4 regions of the Lentilactobacillus sp. TOM.63 genome follow, and region 2 is predicted to be linked to each of the others. Evidence: riboswitches for the same ligand, from Rfam matches in the RefSeq annotation. Region 2 holds a riboswitch; each other region holds the start of a gene.
The links. Region 2 has a riboswitch for thiamine pyrophosphate ahead of QUF07_RS07840 (ECF transporter S component). Riboswitches for the same ligand answer to the same signal wherever they lie in the genome.
Positions count from the first base shown of each region.

Region 1: another riboswitch for thiamine pyrophosphate. It lies ahead of QUF07_RS13005 (ECF transporter S component); the one in region 2 lies ahead of QUF07_RS07840 (ECF transporter S component).
Region 3: another riboswitch for thiamine pyrophosphate. It lies ahead of tenA (thiaminase II); the one in region 2 lies ahead of QUF07_RS07840 (ECF transporter S component).
Region 4: another riboswitch for thiamine pyrophosphate. It lies ahead of QUF07_RS06040 (ECF transporter S component); the one in region 2 lies ahead of QUF07_RS07840 (ECF transporter S component).

Region 1 covers NZ_JAUCAP010000109.1:710-6,253, forward strand. The annotation lists gene QUF07_RS12995 (MMPL family transporter) at 1-2,606, shown strand, start outside; gene QUF07_RS13000 (TenA family protein) at 2,799-3,494, opposite strand; gene QUF07_RS13005 (ECF transporter S component) at 3,507-4,103, opposite strand; TPP riboswitch at 4,240-4,334, opposite strand; gene QUF07_RS13010 (hypothetical protein) at 4,543-5,019, shown strand; gene QUF07_RS13015 (magnetosome magnetite crystal formation protein family) at 5,035-5,358, shown strand.
Region 2 covers NZ_JAUCAP010000033.1:12,730-18,317, forward strand. The annotation lists gene QUF07_RS07835 (sulfite exporter TauE/SafE family protein) at 1-374, shown strand, start outside; TPP riboswitch at 1,113-1,207, shown strand; gene QUF07_RS07840 (ECF transporter S component) at 1,297-1,851, shown strand; gene QUF07_RS07845 (ABC transporter substrate-binding protein) at 1,861-2,781, shown strand; gene QUF07_RS07850 (pyridoxal-phosphate-dependent aminotransferase family protein) at 2,861-4,075, opposite strand; gene QUF07_RS07855 (exodeoxyribonuclease III) at 4,265-5,023, opposite strand; gene QUF07_RS07860 (APC family permease) at 5,191-5,588, opposite strand, start outside.
Region 3 covers NZ_JAUCAP010000001.1:466-5,870, forward strand. The annotation lists partial or broken gene QUF07_RS00005 (ISL3 family transposase) at 1-241, shown strand, start outside; gene QUF07_RS00010 (fibro-slime domain-containing protein) at 496-2,856, shown strand; gene tenA (thiaminase II) at 3,061-3,759, opposite strand; TPP riboswitch at 3,821-3,935, opposite strand; gene QUF07_RS00020 (hypothetical protein) at 4,031-4,411, shown strand; gene QUF07_RS00025 (hypothetical protein) at 4,408-4,794, shown strand; gene QUF07_RS00030 (hypothetical protein) at 4,814-5,405, shown strand, end outside.
Region 4 covers NZ_JAUCAP010000022.1:12,773-18,360, reverse strand. The annotation lists gene QUF07_RS06065 (glucose 1-dehydrogenase) at 1-390, shown strand, start outside; gene QUF07_RS06060 (LBP_cg2779 family protein) at 644-829, opposite strand; gene QUF07_RS06055 (hypothetical protein) at 900-1,214, opposite strand; gene QUF07_RS06050 (energy-coupling factor transporter transmembrane component T family protein) at 1,345-1,998, opposite strand; gene QUF07_RS06045 (ATP-binding cassette domain-containing protein) at 1,995-3,425, opposite strand; gene QUF07_RS06040 (ECF transporter S component) at 3,444-4,037, opposite strand; TPP riboswitch at 4,232-4,321, opposite strand; gene QUF07_RS06035 (HAD family hydrolase) at 4,438-5,244, shown strand; gene QUF07_RS06030 (linear amide C-N hydrolase) at 5,236-5,588, opposite strand, start outside.

The sequences.
Region 1 (5,544 bases), on a different contig from region 2:
ACGATGGCACTACCGAAATGGTCATGATCACCGTTCCCAGCAAGTACAAGGTTAGAGGTCAGACCAATGAAGTCCTCAACAAAATTAAGACACCCGGGATGCGAACCTACGTTACCGGTAGTGATGTCTTAAATGAAGACTTCTCGGCAACAACCGAAAAAGGACTTCAAAAGACCGAAATTATTGCCGCAATTTTTATTTTTATTGTCTTAATCATCGTCTTTAGGTCATTGCTCATCCCAATCATTTCACTATTGACCGTTGCGGTATCCTACCTGATTTCTCTCAGTATTGTCATGAACCTGGCACAGCGCTATGGCTTCCCAATTTCCAACTTTACCCAAGTCTTCTTAGTCGTGGTTCTCTTTGGAATTGGGACTGACTATAATATCCTGCTGTATGACAGGTTTAAAGAACAGATTAAACAAGGGCAAACGGCAGTCGCGGCTGCCAAAACTGCTCAACGCCATGCTGGTAGAACCATTCTCTATAGTGGTTCTTCAGTGTTAATCGGATTTACTGCCCTGGCTCTGGCAAAATTCTCATTCTATCGTTCTGGTGTCGGGGTTGCCGTCGGGGTTGCGGTCCTATTAATGGTTCTGCTCACCCTCAACATGTTCTTCATGGCAACCTTGGGTGAAAAGTTATTCTGGCCAAGTAAAAATCTGGCCGCCCATGACCGCAGCGTCGTTTGGCATTTTCTATCCAAATTTACAATTTCCCACACGTTTGTGATGGTCGGCATCTTAATCATCGCAGCTATCCCGCTATTATTCATGGGATCTCAAAAATTGAATTTCAATAATGCAGACGAATTGCCGAACAGCGTTCAATCCAAGGCAGGCTATAATCTCATTCAAGAACACTACCCTGCCGGAACCTCTGGACCATCTACGCTTTACATCGAAAATAAGAAACCACTCAATACCCAGCAGTATTTGGCCGAAATCGATCAATTAACCGGATACTTGAACTCGGAATCCGGCGTTAAATCTGTTACCTCAGTGACGAGACCAGGTGGAACTAAGATTGATCAACTTTATCTGAAGAGTCAGTTGAAAACTTTAACTGATGGTTTGGATCAAGCCAATTACGGAATCAAAAAGGTTCAAAAAGGATTGGACAGTGCCAACAAGAAACTTGCTAGTTCGGACACTTCTGCCAGCATCGCCCAGGTTGAGAAATTGGCTGATGGTGCCAGCAAGCTTCAATCAGGTGCCCAGCAGTTGAGTAACAGCCTATCAGCTTATACGTCTGGTGTTAACAGCTTGGCAAGCGGCTCTCAATCGCTTAGTCAAGGCGCTTCTTCATTATCTTCTGGTGTCGGTCAACTATCGTCCGGCAGTCAGACGCTCAACTCAGGCATCCAACAATTACAATCTAAGACCGCCCGTTTGAAGGCTCTTCGAAGTCGGGTTAGTCGTTTGGCCTCTGGTTCCAGTCGACTGTCATCGGGCATTAGCCGCCTGCATTCACAAGTCACGCCATTTTCAAGCGGTTTAAGCCAACTCCACAGTGGTGCAAGTCAACTTCAGCAGAACAGCTCATCACTCGTCTCTGGAGCTCAAAACATTGCCAGTGGCAGTTCAGAAGTCAATACTGGCGTTCAAACTCTGAGTTCAAAGATGAAAGCTCTCCAAACTCAAATGCAACAGCTCCAACAAGGCCTTTCTTCTGCCAATGCCGGCTTATCCAAAGTTAGCAGCGGTACCAATACTGTTAATGATTATCTAAAGGAAATGCAAAAGTCCTATCTGGGCAACACCTTCTATATGCCAAAGGCAAGTGTTAAGAGCCCATCCTTCACACCATCACTTGATGCCTTTATGTCCAAGGATCGTAAAATTACCCACATCACCTTTATTCTAAACAGTGATCCAAGCACCACTAAGTCCGCTAACCGGATTAAAACCATTACGCGCGATGTGAACGCCAAGTTGAAGGGTTCATCCTTAAACAAAGCCAAAGTTGCAATTGGTGGTCAAAGTTCTCAAACAGCTGACTTACAAAAGACCGCTAATGGGGACTTCCTGAGAACAGTTGTCATCATGCTGGTTGGAATTGGAATTGCGTTGATGTTTGTCACCCGCTCACTCGTTCAGGCATTGACGATTATCGGCACATTGATTGTGACCTACTTTGGTGCCTTGCAGATCACGCGCTGGTTATCTGGCTACCTTCTTTTCCAAAATATGCTTACCTGGAATACACCATTCTTTAGCTTCATCATGTTAGTTGCTTTAGGAGTGGATTACAGTATTTTCCTGATGATGCGTTATAGGGGTGATGCCAGCGCAATAACTGACGTCCGAATGCGGATTACGAATGCCGCAACTATCATCGGAACAGTGGTTATCTCAGCTGCCATCATTCTAGGCGGCACATTTGCCGCATTGATTCCTTCCAACGTGCTTACCCTGATTCAAGTCGCAATGACCGTTATCGTGGGACTGGTCATCTTAGTTATCACCTTGCCAATCATTATGAGTGCAATGGTTAAATGGACCTACCCATATGTCAACGACAAGATGTATAAAAAGTCGATTGAAGGTCAAGATAAAATGCGTCGTAGTAAGGATCCTGAAGCCAAAAAGGGAAATGATTAACCAAGCTGATGTTTAGCCTAACCCCGCTTAAGCGCGTATATATAGCAGGGCCAAGGTATTAGTCAGCAGCTTGTTTATAAATGTCATTTAGCTGACCATTGATATATTTATTGATCAATTTTGCGATAAATGGCTGATCTTCGCTATTTAAGGGCAAATCGCTTTTTATCCCAGTCTCGCGAGTTTAAATCATTATCTCAATGGCCGAGCAACTTTTTCTTGTTCTTGATCCAGTAACCATTGCTCATGGATCACGCACATATTCCAATATTGCAATTCGTATTCGCTACTGTATTGAAATGCCAGCCGCATTTTCTCGCGGCCCTTATCGTCCGTATTCTCTGCCAGATCATCAGTTAAATTGAGCATTTGCTGATTAACCGAGCCAAATTCTTCCGATGCACAAAAATCAATAAAATCTTTGTAGACTGGCTTAGTATTAAATCCTTTTTCAGCAATTTTACGAAACATCTCTGTATAGGTCCAATAACAGGGAACCAAGCTGGCCTCTCCAGCATCAATACCTTGCTGTTCAAATTGATAATTCATGTTAGTAATATAAGCATATGCCGTTGGCGCAACCGGCACCGAATCGATTTCTGTTTGTGTCAAGTTCAATTCATCATAAATTGGGCTGTGCTCGCTAATCTCGTTACAAACATCAACTAAGTGGGCTAACGAATCAGCGTGGGCTCGATTCGTCATTTTAGCCGCAATTTTTTGATGAAGGTCATAAAAAGCGACACAATATTTATTATCCTGAATAAAGTAATAACGAAATGCTTCTGGGGCCAAGGTACCATCTGTCAAACCCGTGATGAATGGACAATCAAAAATTTGTTGCCAAACTGAATTGTTTTCTTGTCGTAACTGCGTTGTAAATTTCATCCTTTTCCTCCGTTATTTGCTTAATTTACTGACATTGTTGAGTTGCAGCTTATCAAATACCCGATCAAAATTAAGGGTAATCAATTTCACCAAAACACCATCAAATACCAGGCTTGAAACCGTCGAAATCATAAACAGTGCAATAATCATCCCAGTCCCATAATGACTATATCCAGAAGTGAGGAAGCTGTAGCCAAAGCCTAGTAGGTTAGCGCCAAAAGCCCCCAACAAGCAGCTTGTCCACGAAAACTTCTGATAGCCATGCGGGAAAAAGCCAAGTTCATTGCCGACACCTTGCAAAAAGCCGACGACAACAGTCATAATGCCCCATTGAGCACCAAAGAACATTTCAACAACCGCAGCAAGTGTTTCGCCAATAATTCCGGCGCCGACCGTTGGAACAAAATAAAGACACAAAGGTGCAGAGATGTACCATAAACCAGAATACAAGCCATCGACAAATGGGCTTAACCCAGTTGGGGTCAGCGCAATTTTGGTCACATTGTACAAGGTGTCAACGCCGTAAAAATAAATTGCCCCACAGACAATCCCAATCAAAGTCACCGTAATAATCTGTCTAACGTCCCAGTGTGGTGATCGAATGTTCATCAAATATCCGCCTCGTTTCACTATTCTAAATTCTAACGTACCAACCAAACCGATTCTTCAGCTTACTTTATCTTTCCATTAAAAAAAGGACCTCCTCTACAAAAAGAGCGGTCCTTAGCCATGCAAAAATCGTCACAAATTGACTAATTGGTCTTCCTACGTCAGTACTAACTGATTCAGGTTCCATGGGTATTTCTCAGCCGGACTTATCCAGCACCCCAGACCACAGATTAAATTATTTGATCAAGGCCATTAAACACCCAACTAACACCGACTGTCAATCATTTTTTGAAATTCTTTTATTTGGAAGTCTTACCAATAAGCAACTCAATTTGACAATTTAGCCCGTTTAACGTTATAGTTTTTAAAGTTATCTAAGCTCAAATCTGATCACTGATTCTAATTACCCTTTCGAATTTTTCTGTTAGGAGCACTCACCTTGAAAAAACTCATTAAGCTCGCTTTAACCATTTTAGCCGGCGTCGCACTTGCCGCTACCAGTATCCAAGCGTCACCTATCTCAGCCCAAGCCGCAGATACTTACTACAAAGTTGGGAAGATCCATAACTACACCCCTTCAAGTTGGCGTGGGAACTGGTATTCATACGTTGATGGCAAAATGTGTGTCACCCATATCAATCAATACTCAGTTACCCAATCTTATAAAGGAAAGTCCCATACCCTCTTTAAAAGCACTTGGAAAGGTTATAAAAAATTAGCAGTCGCCAAAATCCAAGGCAGCAGTCGTTACACGTTTAACGCCTACGCTCAGCACGGTTATCAGAGCGACAGAGGCTGGGGAATCACTCATCGGACCATTAATGATCAACGGCTCACCGTACTGAGAGACTACTCGGCAATGGGTTCCTACGTTGACCTTTTCAGAGCGCCAGTTTACAAGTCGTATTCAAAATAAACGAGAGGAATTGACATGTCAGAAAACAAAGTTGTTAATGCATTATCATATTTGTCGATCGTCTTCGCCCCGTTCATCTTTCCATTCATTGTCTGGTTGATCAGTAAGGATAACCAAAACATGCATGAAACGGCAAAGCACGCCTTTTTATTGCATTTGATTCCAGTCGTATTATCAACACTCACATTTATGCTGGTGGGCATTATGGCAATTACGGTGGGCGATCAAACCCGATCTATCGCAATCCTATTCATTGTCCTGGTGGGGCTAGTCATCATTGTGGATATCGCAATGTTTATTTATAACTTGTATTTAGGAATTAAAATCTTAGTAAAATAATTCAGGTTGATGAAGATCTAAGGCATAGGTGCTCGCAAGCTGTTACCTATGATGCAAACAGCCCCAGTTAGAAGCTGACTTTTATCAGTTTTTGACCGGGGCTAATTTTAAAGGCTCTTCGTCAACTGTTGTTGGTGAAACTAAATTCGAGTTCTAATCACTTTGTGATTAGGGCTCTTTTTGTTT
Region 2 (5,588 bases):
AGTTAACGGGAACTCAATTTTTTATCACCCTGGGAATTTCACTGGGGCTGGGTGCGTACGATGGTTTCTATGGACCGGGAACAGGGACCTTTTTGTTGATCACATTAACCGGCCTTGCTCATTTACCAATTAATCTAGCAGCTGGCAACACTAAGGTAATCAATTTAACAACAAATATTACGGCGTTGGTGGTATTCCTATTAAGCGGTAAGGTCATCATGTTATTGGGCCTGACGGCAGGAGCTTTTAGTATCATTGGTAATTTTCTTGGCGCCAGTTATTACAAACGCTTTGGCAGCAAGATTGCTCGACCGATTATTATTGTGGTGTTGATTATTTTCCTCTTTAAAACTATTTGGGATTTGGTTGGGTAATATCGTAATTTGTTGTATGATAAAAGCACCTTGGCAGGGGCATTGAACCATTTGTGCTCAAAAGACGGCAATCATTTTATTGGTTGTCGCTTTTTTTATAAAACAACGATTAAATTAGTATACATGTGTGAAATCATGGGGATATCGGTATCGTAAGGATACGTTGACATATTCAGGGCCACTTTCGAAATCGCAGAGTTCTTGATAATATTTCCCGTGTATTTTAATTTTTCCAATCCAATGCATTCCGCCGTCTCCCTTAGTAAACGAGTAATTTACGCGATCAATTGTGTTTGGTTCGTTGGAGTGATTTGCTGCTTGACGTGTAACATATAGCTTGTTGAACCCTTTACTCCGAGGTGTTGACTTCCAATAATATTTGCTGATCCTTTTTCCAGCTTTATTGACATTAAATCCTAAAATGGAGTGGGCAGTGTATTTTGTTGCTGACCATTTTTCTTTCCCCATATATGTGTACCATGTTCCACGAAAAATTTTAGGAATTGTGCTGTGGGAAGACGCAAAAGAAACCTCTGATGAACCAAATGAACTAAACACTAAAACTAGAAATGATATTAAACAAAATTTTTTCAAGATCTATGTTCCTTTCGTATAATTATATGTTAATAAAAACATTATATTTTAAATATAAGTAATTGTTAAATAAATTTGGGTATCCATCCATAGATAATCAGTATACTTCACTTTCTTTTAACTGAATGATATCCTTTATAAGAACAAAATAACTTGGGGTGCCAATTTTGGCTGAGATGATACTCGTTGAACCTGATCTGGTTAGTACCAGCGAAGGGAAAAAGTTTGCTGCTATCCGTTGCTTTTGATAGGAGCTCAATCTATGCAATTATTGAGTCGACTTTTCTCTCAAACTTGGTGCCCCATGAACAATGGAGGACCATTTTTTATGCGCAAATTTTCATTGAAAGATGTCATTACCTTGACATTAATTGCCTTATTTTTTGGGGTGATTTATTGGGTTCTGGGCCCAATTTATACGACATTAACCGCCGCCTTGACCCCGTTTGGCTTGGCACCGGCCGCCAACGATATTCTCGAAGGCGTCTGGGTGATGGCCGGACCACTGGCTGGCCTATTATTTCGAGTGCCAGGATCGGCAACTTTGGTTGAAACGCTGGCTTCGATTGTCGAGATGTTTATCGGCGGGCAGTTTGGGGCGGCAGCCGTGATTGCCGGGTTGGTTCAAGGTGCAGGCGCTGAACTGGGCTACTTGGCCACGGGCTATAAAGTTTGGAATTGGTTGAGTTTGAGTCTCAGTGTCATTTTTGTGACCGTCGTGACATTTGTCCGGGAAATGATCTTTTACGGATACTCAAAATATTCACTGGGGTTGTTGATAACGTTGTTCATCATTCGCCTTATTTCTACATTTATTTTTAGTGGGGTGATCAATATGATGATCGTCAAGATGTTGCAGCGAAGCCATGTCGTTAGTAATTAGGAGGAAATCATGAAAACTGAAACAATTCGATTAGCACTAGAGTGGATCCCAAATACCAACCATACCGGTTTTTATGCCGCAATTGATAATGGGTATTATGAAGATGAAGGCTTGAACTTATCAATCTTCATGCCTGATGATCATGCAGATGGCCGGGATTGGCTCTTGCAGCGAAAAGCGGATTTTGCGATTACTGAGCAGATGTCGTTGTCAGATGTCTTTGTAAAGGATGAAAATGCGCCGCTGGTTGCCATTGCAGCGTTGAATGATCACAATTTGTCAGGATTATTGACGAACCATAAGATTACCCGACCAAAGGATTTCACCGGCAACACCTATGCGACCTTTGGTTATCCGACTGAGCAGGCAATTATCAGAGATACGATTAATGCCGATGGCGGCGATTTTAATCAAGTCACAATTGTTCCCAACGATATGATTTTTAATCCAGTGAAAGATTTGGCCGAACAAAAGTACGATGGCATCTTCGTTTATCATCACTGGGAAGGGTTGATGGCCAATTTGAGTGAGACCAACGAAGCCTATCATTTCTTCTATGTCAAAGATTATGTACCCGCTTTTGATTACTACACACCCGTCTTGGCAGCCAATACGCATTTTCTCGGAGAACACGGCGACCTTGCGAGAAAATTCTTACGAGCCACCCGCAAAGGGTTTGCGTTTGCTGAACAATTTCCGGAAGAAGCGGCCCAGATTCTGATGCGATACGTGCCGGATCGGATGCTGCAGGAACCGTTGGTAATCCAAAGCCAGCTGGAGATCAGCAAGCATTACCGGCCAACAGACGGCCTCTGGGGCGCCTTTGACCAGAATCGCTGGGAGAAATTCTATGCATGGTTAAATCAACAGAAGATGGGCAACATGATTCCAAGCAATATCGGCTTTACAAATAAATACTTGGAACTTTAGGTAATGAAACAAAAAGGCCAATCGCGCCAGCAACCCCAAGGGGGCTACTGATACGATTGGCCTTTTTTAGAAGATGTCATTAATCTGAATAAACTTGATTGAAGGCGGCCAAACCAGCCTTGGTGTCAACATTGACTCCAGCAGTGAGTAACGCCGCTGCCAGCAAGGCGATAAAGTTGACCATGTTGGTTTTTTCGGCAACGTAACCCATTGTGCCGATGCGCCAAATCTTGCCGTGAAGGCTACCGAACGAGCTTGAAATTTCAACGCCAAATTCTTTCAACAACATGGCTTTAAAGAACTCCCCGTCGCCTAAACTAGCGGGGATTTCAACACAAGTGACCATCGGCATTTCGTGATCGCCTTCATTAAAAATGTGAAGGCCCAGGGCAGTCAGGCCGGCATTAAGTGCCCGATGAATGCGAAGATGACGGGCATAGCGATTCTCCAGGCCTTCCTCAAGGGCAAGCTGTAGGCCAACGTTTAAACCATAGACCGAAACGGTTGCTTCTGTGTGATGATTCAATCGGCGGGGTGACCAGTAGTCTTGGAGCTGGGTTAAGTCTAGATAATTACTAGTGATGAATGCCGCTTGGTCAGCATCTTCTGCACTACGGACGCCCCGTTCAATCCGCTTGCGCTGATTAATTGCTTCAGCGAAACGATCGTTAAACGTGATGGGCGTAATCCCAGCAGGCACTGAGAGGCATTTCTGGGCACCGCCGACTGCTGCATCAATTTGCCAATCATCAACTAACACAGGAGTTCCCATGTAGGAAGCGACACAATCGATAACGAGGAAGCCACCAACTTGGCGGACGGCTTTGCCAATTCGATCGAGTGGTTGAAGCCGGCCAGTCGATGTTTCACCGTGAACCATTGCAACGACTTTGGGCTTCAAGCGCTTAATTTCTGCAATAATCTGATCCTGATCGAGAACTTGGCCCCAGTCAGTTTCAATGGTGTGAACATTGCCACCAGCCCTTTGAGCTAATTCAACGGCTAGATCGCCAAATCGGCCGATGATGGGCACGAGGACATCGTCCCCAGGTTCAACAATACTGCCAATGACGGCTTCCAAGCCAGCCCGACTTGAACCATCGATTGGAAATGAAAACTGGTTATTGGTTGAGAAGCTCTTTCGAATCAGTGCCATCGTGTGATCCATGATATCGGTAAAATCCGGGTCAAATTGGCCCAAGATCTGGTTGCTCATTGCTTGAGAAACCCGGGGATCAACGAGCGTGGGACCGGGGGTCATGATCAAGCGGCGGTTAATTTGTAAGTCTGCCATAGTGAATTCTCCTTGTGGTTTAGATTCTAAACAATGGATTGAAAGGGCTTATCAGCCATTCACTGAATGAGCGATTGGAACCCATCACAACTAAAAAGTGACCTAGTTTAAGTCTAGGTTTGAATCTTCAAGAATTCATTAGTGGGATTGAACAAAAATAAAACTGTGGTTATCACTAACAGCCAAAGGTTAATCAGCTTTGGTGACTAGCTCAACCGGACAATGATCGGATCCAAACACATCCGTTAAGATTTTTGAGTCCTTAATTTGATCGGCAAACCGCTCGCTCGCAATAAAGTAATCGATCCGCCAACCGGCATTGCGATCACGGGCGTGGAACCGGTAGCTCCACCAAGAATAAATATCGGTCATGTCTGGGTAAAAATGGCGAAAGGTATCCATGAAGCCTTGGTCTAAGAAATGGCCGAATGACTGGCGTTCCTCGTCGGTGAAGCCGGCATTATGGTGGTTGGATTGCGGATTTTTCAAGTCAATTTCCTTGTGGGCAACGTTTAGATCGCCACAAAGAATGACCGGTTTGTCTTGATTCAAGTTAGCCAGATAATTTTGAAAGGCGGTGTCCCAGCCCATGCGGAAGTCTAATCGTTTGAGGCCGGCCCCGGAGTTTGGGACATAACTGTTTACAAGGTAAAAATCCGGATACTCCAAGGTGATTGCCCGGCCTTCGTGATCAAATTCGTCAGCTTGAATCCCATAGGAGACGTTCAGAGGCTCATGCTTGGTGAAAATGGCCGTTCCAGAATAGCCCTTTCGCTCGGCATAATCAAAGTATTGGTGGTAACCAGGCAGTTCTAACTTGAGTTGACCTGCCTGCATTTTGGTTTCTTGAATGCAGAAAAAGTCGGCGTCTAAGTCGTTAAATGTTTTATCGAAATCTTTTTTGACAACCGCTCGTAATCCGTTGACGTTCCATGAAATAAATTTCATCTATCTTGCCATCCTTTACTTGAGTTCTTACATCATTATCATACTATAACTTGAGAAAAACACTAACCGTTTGCGAAAGCAAGTTAATCCCAGAAATTAAACAAAGAGCGCAAGCATTCCGAAATAGAATGAATTGCGCTCTTTCAATGATAATGATCAGTTATGAGTTAATCTTCAACCTGTACGGTGTCATTTAAGGCCTTGGCTTGATAAAAGTCAGGGAAAATTCGGGCAGTGTGGATGCCCCAGTAATAAAAACCTAACGAAAAGGCAATAATAACGACGAAGTCATACGGATAATGAATCCAGTCGATACCTTTGAACTGCTTACTACCGATGTAAGACATAACCGAAATAAAAATCAAATAAACGATCATCCACATACTGGAGTAAAAAGCCTTCCGGGTATCAACAAAACCTGCCCGATATTCATAATAGAAGTAAAAGGGCAGTCCTAGCAAAATGACTAGGATAACTTCGACGGTTGTGGGCCACATTGCCCAATAGACAGCAAGTGAGGCAAGCACAAATGACAGTGGTGCCATCCAGTTTAAATTTTTCAGGC
Region 3 (5,405 bases), on a different contig from region 2:
TTGGCATCATACCGCGTATTCTGAGGAAATGAAGAACACACTTAAGACACTTGAAGCCCATCACGATGAAATTCATAATACCTTTACCACACCGTATTCAAATGGTCCTTTAGAAGGTTCTAATAATAAAATCAAAGCTATTAAACGAGCTAGCTTTGGCTATCGCAGTTTCTGGAGATTTAGAACGCGAGTACTATACGTTTTCAAGGTCAAAACAAAAAGAGCCCTAATCACAAAGTGATTAGAACTCGAATTTAGTTTCACCAACAACAGTTGACGAAGAGCCTAACTTTGGGGGTATAGGTCAAAACCTATCTGAAAGATAAAGAGGCACTAGAAATTGCTGTTGGACAGAAATTAGACAATGTCGATGAACACAAAATTGTCTATAACTCTGAAAATCCCCCAACGGATAGCAATGCAGCCTTAATAGCTAAGCAGTACTTTAAAATTACTGATAACCAATCCGGGGCTGAGCCGGTATATGTTGTCCAATTGACCGATGGAAATGAGACACATTACTATAAATATAATGGTGAAATATTCGACAAAACAGCAAACGTGGACGACGATGTTGCAGCTGCTATCAATGCTGATGCACTTGCAATTGACTATGCACCGGAGGAATTGATCGAATCCTTGAAAGAAGAAGTCGAAGATAACAAGGAAATCCCAGAAACGTGGGGGAATTACGAGGTGATGACTAGCGATGGAGAACCGAATTTCCTTAATAAGGCCCAGTACTTTCCATATATCATTGACGGCAAGACAGTTTACTTCCACCCAGACAATAGTGATGACTACGATGGTGGAATTGAAACCATTTTCGTCGATAATACCGGTAACCTCTGGAAGATCCATACTGATGACGAGTCACAGGACAAAACACTAGTCAAACTCAATGAAACCGAAACAACTGAATTCAACACAAATGTTCCTGATAAGTTCCGACAAACCACCTACCTAGAGAATTCTGAAGGTACACCTTCAAATGTTGAACTAACACCTGAACAGCAAGCAATTAAAGAGGCACTTGGAAAAGAGATTGGCGTAGATCAAACAAGATTTGTTCAAATAGGCGATGAATTATACATTGTAAAGAAGGATGGCACAAGTCTACCTGCCAACACCGCAGTCTATACACTCGTCAAGCCTCTCATAAAACCCAAAACCACAATTCCCGACCCCACCAAGAGTCTTCAGCAAGTTACGGAAGTGACAAACCCTGGAATCAATATCACATTAACAGATTACACTGTAACGGGTACAAGTGATGGAGATAATGGAGTTGGAAAAGATGGCTTAGCCGATAGGGAAGTCCGGGATGCCGGAATCAATAAAGACAAAAAATTAAAATTCTCTGATGGTGGATCAACCAAATCAGGGGTTGCAGCATACAATAAGAGCAATCCTAATGGATACCCTAAGATCGTTGCTTCTGAACTAAGTAATGGGTATCCAACGGTTGACGGGGAATCATTAGCATACCTATTCGATGGAAGCAGTACTACTGGTTCTAGTAACAATTACGTAACCAACCAGCCACTTAAGATGTTCATTAGTGATGGTCACGGCGGCTATTCATTCGATAGTAGTAAATACCATACCGTATTCGATGACAAAGCAGATGATCCGAACAATTTAGGGGATATGTTAGTTTATAACAAAGCTAATAAGGCGAATGATAACAGTGGTGGCCAATTCTTTCCCTTGGACAAAGACTTCAAATTCTTCAATGGAAACAATGCTCAAGGCTATAATCTAAAAGGCAAGAATGCCCCTAACCACTTCCTTGGGATGAAGATGGAGTTTTCTTATATGCACCCTGAAGGTGGTATGGTTGATGACAGTAATTCACTTACGGACAAAAAGATCCCAATGGTGTTCAATTTCAGTGGTGACGATGACTTTTGGTTATTCATCGATGGAAAACTTGTGCTTGATATTGGTGGAATCCATTCAAAACTAGATGGAGCAATTAATTTTAGTAATGGGGAAGTATCCGTAGGAAAAAGAAAGAAAGAACATTTGGATAATTTGTTAGGCCAAGGATGGGGCAATGCCGGCGATTCTCATGAGATCAAGATTTTCTACCTGGAAAGAGGGCACGGCCACTCTAATCTCAAAATGAGTTTCAACCTCCAAATTCCAGAAGACTATCATGCTGAGAAAACTAGCTATGGTGTACAAAAAATCCAAGGTGAAACTCAGTACGTCTATGGCGAACATGAAAACTATGCAAAAACCGAAAATTCTCTTTACACTTACGCAGAAAATGAGCGATTTGGCATTCGTACGATTGAAGATGAAATCACTCCTCCTGATCCCGGACCGGGTCCAGGCCCATCCACACCGGATCCAGATCCAACCCCTGATCCAGAGGTAACGCCACCAACTCCGGAAGCCCCAACACCAGAAACGCCAACTCCAGAAACCCCAACAACTCCTGAAGATGACATTGAGCTTCCACAAGCCTTGCCATCTGATGACAAGAAAGGTAACGACAAAAAGAAAACCAGTTCAAGCAACAAGACTGGCAAGGCTTCAACTAGCAAAAAGGACGGCGTGCTCTACCTCAAGAGTAACCCCGGTTCTGGTGCAAATGGTTCCGGCTCAACTGGCACTGGCCTTCAAGCATTGAACGCTAAGGGTGGCAGCACCTTCAAGTACAGTAGCAATGATGCTGTTAAACCAGCGTCCGCTTCTACTAATGCCACTCAAAAGGATCAAGAACTCAAGACAGCGTCCATGCTGCCACAAACTGGTGACACGCACACCGCAAACTGGTTAGCAGTCCTTGGATTGTCTATGTTAGGATTGCTTGGCTTGGCGAAATTCAGACGTCGTCGCAACTAAATGCTCGTACAAAAGGCTGAGACATGTGTTAATTTTCAATCAGTGATCATCATTTGGATTACCACTGATACTCAGATAAAAGCTGCGACAAACGACCGATTCGGGCCATTTAACAAGAAAAACCAGCTATTCCAGCCTCAGGAATAACTGGTTTTTTCTTGTTGGATTCTGGGTTCAAAATACTTATTATCCCAGTCTATGTGCTTAGTAATATTGCTTCATTGGTTTCACAAACTGCCAACCCGTCTGCTTATAGGCTTGATCCCAGAACCGCCACTCCATTTCACAGCTCTTGAGGAATTCTTCCTTAACAATGTCCAAACGGTGCTGGTCGTACTTCACGGCTTCTCGGTCGATCAAATCATACATTTGCTGGAGAATACTGTCCTCGCTATCGCCCATATCTGCGTAAAAATCAATCCACGGTTTGAAGACATTATCGTCAGTATTCTTCCCTTGCTTCACAAACCGGTTTGCGATTTCCAAATACGTCCATGGACACGGCGTCATGGCGGCCACAATATCGATCAGGTCGCCAGTTCGCGCTGCCCGATACATATGCTCATTGTACAAATAAGTGCCGGGTGCTTGGGGCTCGTGCTGCAAAGTTTCGTATTTCACCCCGGCAACGTTACAGAAATTGTGATGGGGGTGAATTTCACTATTTAGGATAAAATCAATTTGTTTGGCAAAGATCGCCATGTCCGCGCGAGTTTCCGACTTTTCAATGGCCGCCGCGTAGACCTTGATAAAGGCATTCAGGTAGTTATAATCCTGACCGACATAAAATGTCAGGGCCTCTTTAGGCAAATTACCATTGCCGATACCTTCGACAAATGGATGTTGGTAGATTGCCTGCAAAATTGGTTGACCAGCTGCCAGTAACTGTTGTGAAAATTTCATTGGATGAAACTCCTCTTGCAAAAATTTTCAAATAAACCGTTACCGGATTTGGTACCTGTCATTCTCAATTCTGTCACTTCCCTACGTTGGTATTAACCAAATCAGGTTCAAAGGGATTGGCACTGCGCCATCTCAGCATATAGCACCGTCTCATTTGAATACCCAAAGTGTACCACGGTTGCGGCGTTTGCAACAATCTGGTTATTCATGATACGCTGTTAACAACTATTTTGAGGGGTTGGGGAAATTTTTTACAGAGAGGTTCAGTGTTATGAAATTCGATTTAAAATATGCCCTAATCACGAACTATTTATTGTATGTCATTTTAATCTTATACCCGATTATCCAGTTATTCGGGATCAACGACCTGATCAACCTGGTCATTCTGATTGCCGCTACCACTATTATTGAAGTGATCATTAGCAAATCGTTTGGCCAACAATACTTCAAGCAGCATTCCGAATACGATCGAACAAATCGAACGTTCACGTTGGCCGCCAACTTCAGCCTAATCGTTGGGGCGATCATTTTGGCGGTTCTCGTTTCGTTTTCACTGCTTCAAAACGGCGAATTGTTCTTTCTAGTCTTCACGATCATGATGATTTTCGTGGAAGGGTTTAAAGCACCCGTTAGAAAGAAGGGAAACGCATGAGAGTGGCTTGGAAATACAGCCTTCTCCGCAACATCCCTGTCCTCATCATTTTTGGCATCCTAAATGTCCAAGAATGGGCCAACCAGACTTTTCCCGGTGTTGAGGGTCTCCAAACGCTAACCAATATATCTAGTATTTTGCTCTTAATTGCCATTATGATCTGGCCAATTCATTACTTCAGCTTCAAATATTGGTACCAAAAACATCTCAGTTATGACCCCGACCACCACCAAATCACCAAAATAGGTGCTGGCCTCACCGCAGTCGGCATTCTGGTTTCCTTTTACTTATTTTTCGGCATCGTTCCCCAAACCTACTGGCCGGGAACCATTGCGATTGTTATCACGTTTTTTGTGAAGGATGCCTTTACCACCACATCCTGAATAGAGAGGAGTAGCTTTAATGCCTTACAGCTATCTTGACGTCAAATTACCCAACCCCCAATCTGAAGGAAAACTGCAAGCCGCCCTATATCAAGTAACAGTTGGACTAGGCAGCCTGGTTGATGAAATCCAACCCGAAAAGCTCCAATTCAATCGACCCGGGTTCTTCATCGAAAATCTCCATTTAACGAAGGCAGAACACCAAACCCTAACGATCTTTTTTAACAACCACCATCACGACAACCTAATTACTAATCAATCTTGGCTTAACAATTGGCTCAAAGACAACATTTATGAAATGCCAGCTGACTTTGTTTTCCGAATGACCCGTGCTTATCGAAAATGGTTCATGCTTAACTATGAGGAGGTCGAATTCATGCCTAATCACTGGCAAGAGATTCAGTTGCCTAATCCCAAAAGTCAGGCGGCATTGCAAGCAGTTCTATTTCAAATTAATAGCGCTATGGTCGATATCGTTGATCAGCTTAAATCAACTGACTCAGACTTTGAATTGCCTTTCCAGTTAACAATTGGGCTGAGTCAGGACGAAAGTGCCACTATCCTGCAACATTTTCTCTTCCATAAAGAGGCCAGTCCTGATGAAAACACTC
Region 4 (5,588 bases), on a different contig from region 2:
TCAGTCTTTTTAGGGATGAAATATGCTTCACCTGCAATGAAAAATGGTGGTAGTATCGTTAACATTTCTTCGATGAATGGATTAGTTGGTGGTGCAATTGGCTACACGGACACCAAGTTCGCTGTTAGAGGAATGACGAAAGCTGCTGCTCTGCAATTGGCACACGCAGGAATCCGGGTTAATTCAGTGCACCCAGGCGTCATTTCCACGCCGATGATTCACCAAGGTGATAGCGAAGCAGTTATCAAAGAATTTGCCAAAGCCATTCCACTACAGAGAGTGGCAGAACCGGAAGAAGTATCAAAGATGGTCCTGTTCTTGGCATCAGATGATTCCAGCTATTCAACAGGATCAGAGTTTGTGGTAGATGGTGGACTGACTGCTCAGTAAAATTCGAGGCACTCCCAACTAAAAAAGATGATCCAAAGCAAACAAATTTCTGTTTTGGGTCATCTTTTCATTTTTTAAATAATGATTGCTGAAACTTTTTGTGATGATAGTGGTTGACTTGCGGTTGTGGTATGGCCGAATGGTGCGCCACCAAGCAGAAACTTCCATGTAAGCTTCCTTAGCAAAAGCCCAAGCTCGTAATTTCTGTTAAGAGAGTCTGACAAGCCAGGTTTGCTTGGCTTCACATCCTTAATTAACGAACCACCGCTTCTATCGTTCTCTTCTCATCTGGAGTCGGTTCTGATTCCATCGATTTGATATCGTGGAGGCGTTCAACGGAAATGTGCAAGTTAAATGCTAACGCAGTATCAGGCATGTCGTTTTTCTTTTGGTAATTAATAATTTCTTCAGCTAAGGTACTAAATTGTTCTGCCATCATAATTCCTCCATTTGATAAACCTCGTGTTGCCATACATATATTATAGCAATAAAAAGCAAATCGGCACACATTAACGATGCTTTAACCCATATTCCATGACCGCAGCGATAATGGCAACGATAATAATTGCCACCCATAAGTTGTTGGTTTGGATATAGAAGTAATACAGTAACCCCAATGTGACCACTGCTTCACCAAGGTATCGTTCAATGCGATTGGGCAATGACAGAAACGCTAAGCCTAACAGAAAAGTAATACTACCGGTTAAAACGGTCTTGCCGCTGTCCAGGGACATAAACTGATTAAATAGTCCGAACAGGTCGATCATTACGCCGACAACTAATGCAAAAATGCCGAACGCAAATGCAAACATGTTTGCCCGCATTCTAAACGCCTTCTTCCTAAATGTGTTCTGCCAAACAGTGATGAAATGCACATAAACCGCTCAGCCGCACACTCTTTCTACTCTCGCATTTAATTATAATGCAAAATAGAAAATTCAGGAATAAAAGCTTTCAATATCTGATGAAGAATAATAGAACTTGCACAATCCCAAACAGGCCAATAAACCAAACCCAGTCCATTCTGGTAATCTTAATCACTCGGTAATGGGTTCTTCCTTGGTCTTCCACGAAGCCATGGGACGTCATCGCTTCGGCCAGATTTTGTGACCATTGAATCGATGATAAGATCGCTTTGAAGTACAATTTGGGTGACCAGAAGTGAAGGGCCTCGCCGCGCATCAACGCGGAAGTTTTAATGATCTGGACTTCTTCGTTGATTTTGGGCATCAGGTTAAAGGCAGCCAGGACGCCGTATGCAAATTTGGAGGGTAACCGAAAATCCTGCTCCAACGTTAATGCTAAATCGGTGATGCTGCTTGTCAGTGTAAAAGTTGCTCCAAGAAATACGTAGGCGTAAATTCGAGTAAACAGGATCCAAGCAAAATGGATACCAGCGCTCCCGTAAAGCCATTGGGAAACAAATAATCCAAGGGCAGGGAATAACGGCCAGAAAATTAAGCCAATTAACGCTTTGAAGGTTACCCGATTAAAGAGAATGTAAATGAAGCTGACACCGATGAGGATCACATTGACAATCAACGACTGGGTAAACGAAATTTCTAGGGCAATTGCCATCACTAATAGTAACTTTAATCCAGGATTCATTTGATAACCTCCTGGTAAGTCAGATTTTGATCCGCAAAGTTTGCGTGATAGTCGATGAGGGTATCCAAACCGGACAGTTGGTGAGAAATAATAATTTGGGTCTGGTGAAATTCCTGCTTGGACCGGTTTAAGAAGCCGACAACGACCTCTAGCGAATGATAATCCAATCCTTTGAATGGTTCATCCATCAAGAGGACCGGCGGATTCATGATTAACATTTCGATGATCTGTAGCTTTTTCTTTTGGCCTTCACTTAATGAATAAACGACTTGGTCATCACGGCCGTCAATGCTGAGTTCTTTGAGCATCGTTTGAACATCATCGATTGAGTAGGCTTGATTTGTCCTGTTCTTAAGAGATAAATCAAGTTCCTCTTTAACGGTAATATTCAAAAATTGATTTTCGGCATCCTGAAATAGCAGCGTGACATTTTTAGCGTATGGCAACGGCCGAATTTTCTGGATGTTCTTGCCAGCAAAGTCGATTTCGCCATTATACGGCAACAATTTGGTCAGCGCGTTAAATAATGTCGACTTGCCAATTCCATTGGCGCCAGTGATCAAAGTGGTCTTTTCTTTACAGAACTTAAAGTCACCCAGCTTCAATAACAGTGAATGGTGCGGTTGGAGTTTAAAATCCTTGATATTAATGATTGACGGAGCGGCCTCAGTTGGGATCGCAACTTGCTTATTAATTGTCTGCGTGTTTTTAAAATTATCGAAGAAGTGTTGGGCAGATTGTGAATCTAACAAACTAATGTGATGCGTATCCGGATCGAGATAATAGAACTCGTCAATGACACCTTTGTAATCGTTAAGGTCATGGTCTGCGAGGATAATGGTTTTCCCGTGTTCCACTTGAAGCTGTTTGAGCTTTTTGATCAGATCCAATCGTGAATCTGGGTCGATGCTGGCAAACGGCTCATCCAAAACGATTACCGGTGGATCCATCGCAACGATGCAGGCTAATGCCACCCGCTGCTTTTCCCCACCGGACAAGGTATTGATAACCCTGGAGCGTAACTGTTTGATGCCACAAAAATCCAATGCGTGGTTGATAATCCCGTCTATCTTGGCAGGATCCACCAGCATATTTTCCAGCACAAAGGTCAGCTCATGGATGACAGTGTCCATGGCAAACTGTTGGTTGGGGTTTTGAAACATCATCGCAACCGAATGGCTGATTTCGTTGCTTGGAATTTGTTTGATATCCGTGTCACCGAACTTGATGCCTCCCAGAGCATCGTTGCCAATAAAATGCGGATACAATCCAGCAATAAAATACAGGAGTGTTGATTTCCCACTGCCGGATGGACCGGTCAGTAAAGAAAAATGGTTGTGTTTAAAAGTTACGTCCACGTCGTTCAATACCTTGACGGTGCTGCCGGGGTATTCATAAGTGAAGTGGTCAATCAAAACGTCAGTCATTATCAGAACTCCTAGCGGTTAAAGTGAAAATGCGTTACTACGATCCAAAAGACGAACAATCATCTTGGTTAAAACACCACCAAAAATGAAGGTTGAGATGTAACGAGTGACAAAGAGTGCCAACAATAGTGGAATGCCGAATTTGTTGTAGCCATTCTTAATCACGTCCCAGGCGAAGGTCACAACAACGGTGGTGAAAATTGAGGCGTTCAAGCCAACCCAGTCGTAACGCTTGTAGCCAGTGAAGGCGAATCCAAGTTCGGAACCAATTCCTTGAACCAAGCCAGAGATAAAGGCACCGGCACCCCATTGGCCACCAAGAAAGACTTCAACGGCAGCTCCGAGAAATTCACCAACAAAAGCAGATCCGAAAGTCCGAACCACAAAGCCAGTCAATGGGCCGGCCATACACCACAATCCCATTAAGAGATCATTGGCAAAGGGGGCAGCACCAATTGGTGTGAGTACAACGGTTAGCGCTGTATAGAGGAAACCAGCTCCCCAAAAAATAATTCCAGTAAAAATAGCAATCAAAGCAATTAGGATAATGTTACGAAGCGTCCATTTGCTTTGATGTTCCCGATTAGTAGCGGGTTGAGTCTTGTTATCCATGAATAATGCCTCCAATATGATATTTCACCCAATTATCTGGAGTGCCAAACGACTTGGTGTTGGCAAGAGGTGTCTGCTGGTAAGACCGGGCTCACTCGGTCACCGAAAAACCATCAGAGCATTCAAAAAAGCCAGCGCAAAACTTGAAGTTTTACCCTGGCTGCGAAATTCATCTATTGCAAATAATCCATTTGGATACAACGGAAGTATGCTCCCTTCGCTGGTACTGACCAGATCAGGTTCGATGGGTTTTTCTCAGCCTTTAGGCACCCCAGATAAGTTGTATGATTAAATTTAGTATACTAAATATAAAAGCAATTTACAAACTAATTCACGACATTGTAGAATGAATGTATGGAAACAACGAATGATCAAACTGAAATAACAGGAGGAATTGGCGTTGGTTAAAGTGATTGCAAGCGACATGGACGGCACGTTTTTAAATGATGAGGGCACCTTTGATAAGCAGGCGTTTCAAGCTCAACTTGATGAAATGAAAAAGCAGGGGTTGCACTTTGTTTCGGCAAGCAGTAATCAGTATCAACACCTGCTTGAATTGTTTAAAAACGTTTCTGGACCGATTTCGTATATTTGTAACAATGGGGCGTTGGTCGTTGATGAACGTGGCGTGATTGTGACCGAAGAGATTATTGACCATCTCGTTTTAAGAAAAGCACTCGAGTACCTCGAATCCGAATCACTTTATGCGGGCGCCGAGATTATTTTGGTTGGCAGAAACGGCACCTATTGTAACTTGCCGGCTGATTCAAAACGCTTTAAGGCTTCCCAGTATTTTTACGAAAACATGCAGTCGATGCGTGATTTGAAATTGGTGTTTGATTCAATTTACAAGCTTGATATCACTTGGGAAGCTGGTGGGGTCGTTAAACGCCAAGATGAGTTTAACCACAAATTTAGCGGCCAACTTGCGGCCACGTCTTCTGGCATGAATGGGCTGGACGTCATGGTCGACGGTATCAGCAAGCTTAGTGGTCTCCAGACCCTGTTGGCTGATTGGAACCTGTCGTTTGAGGACGTTGCCGCATTTGGTGATAACGGCAATGACTTTGAGATGATTGAGGCAGCTGGCGAGGGCTATGCAATGAAGAATGCCGCTGAAGACTTGTTATCCCGAGTTGATTTGGTGACGGATGAAACTAACGAAGAACAGGGCGTTCAAAAGCAGATTGCCAAATATTTAGGCTAGAAATTTGGCCGTGTTGGGATAATTGGCAATGAGTTGTGGCAGCGAGAAACTGAAAACTTGGTTGTCGTCATGATATTTGAAGAAATAAGTCTGATTGGTTGAATCTAAAATTGAAATGTAATGGGTATAATTAAAATTGGGATGGGCATTCATTGTCTGTTGATAAGGGATAGCAACCGCATTTAAGACATTAAACAAGCGGTTTCGAGCCACAAACTGATTTGGGGCCGGTGAATTCCCGAGCTTAACGACTGCCGCTTCAAGGAATCGCGAAGTTGGCGTGTTGGTGGCTGCGGGGATTTGCTGATTCAAGACAAGACGTCGGGATTGCTGGACTAAGCTTT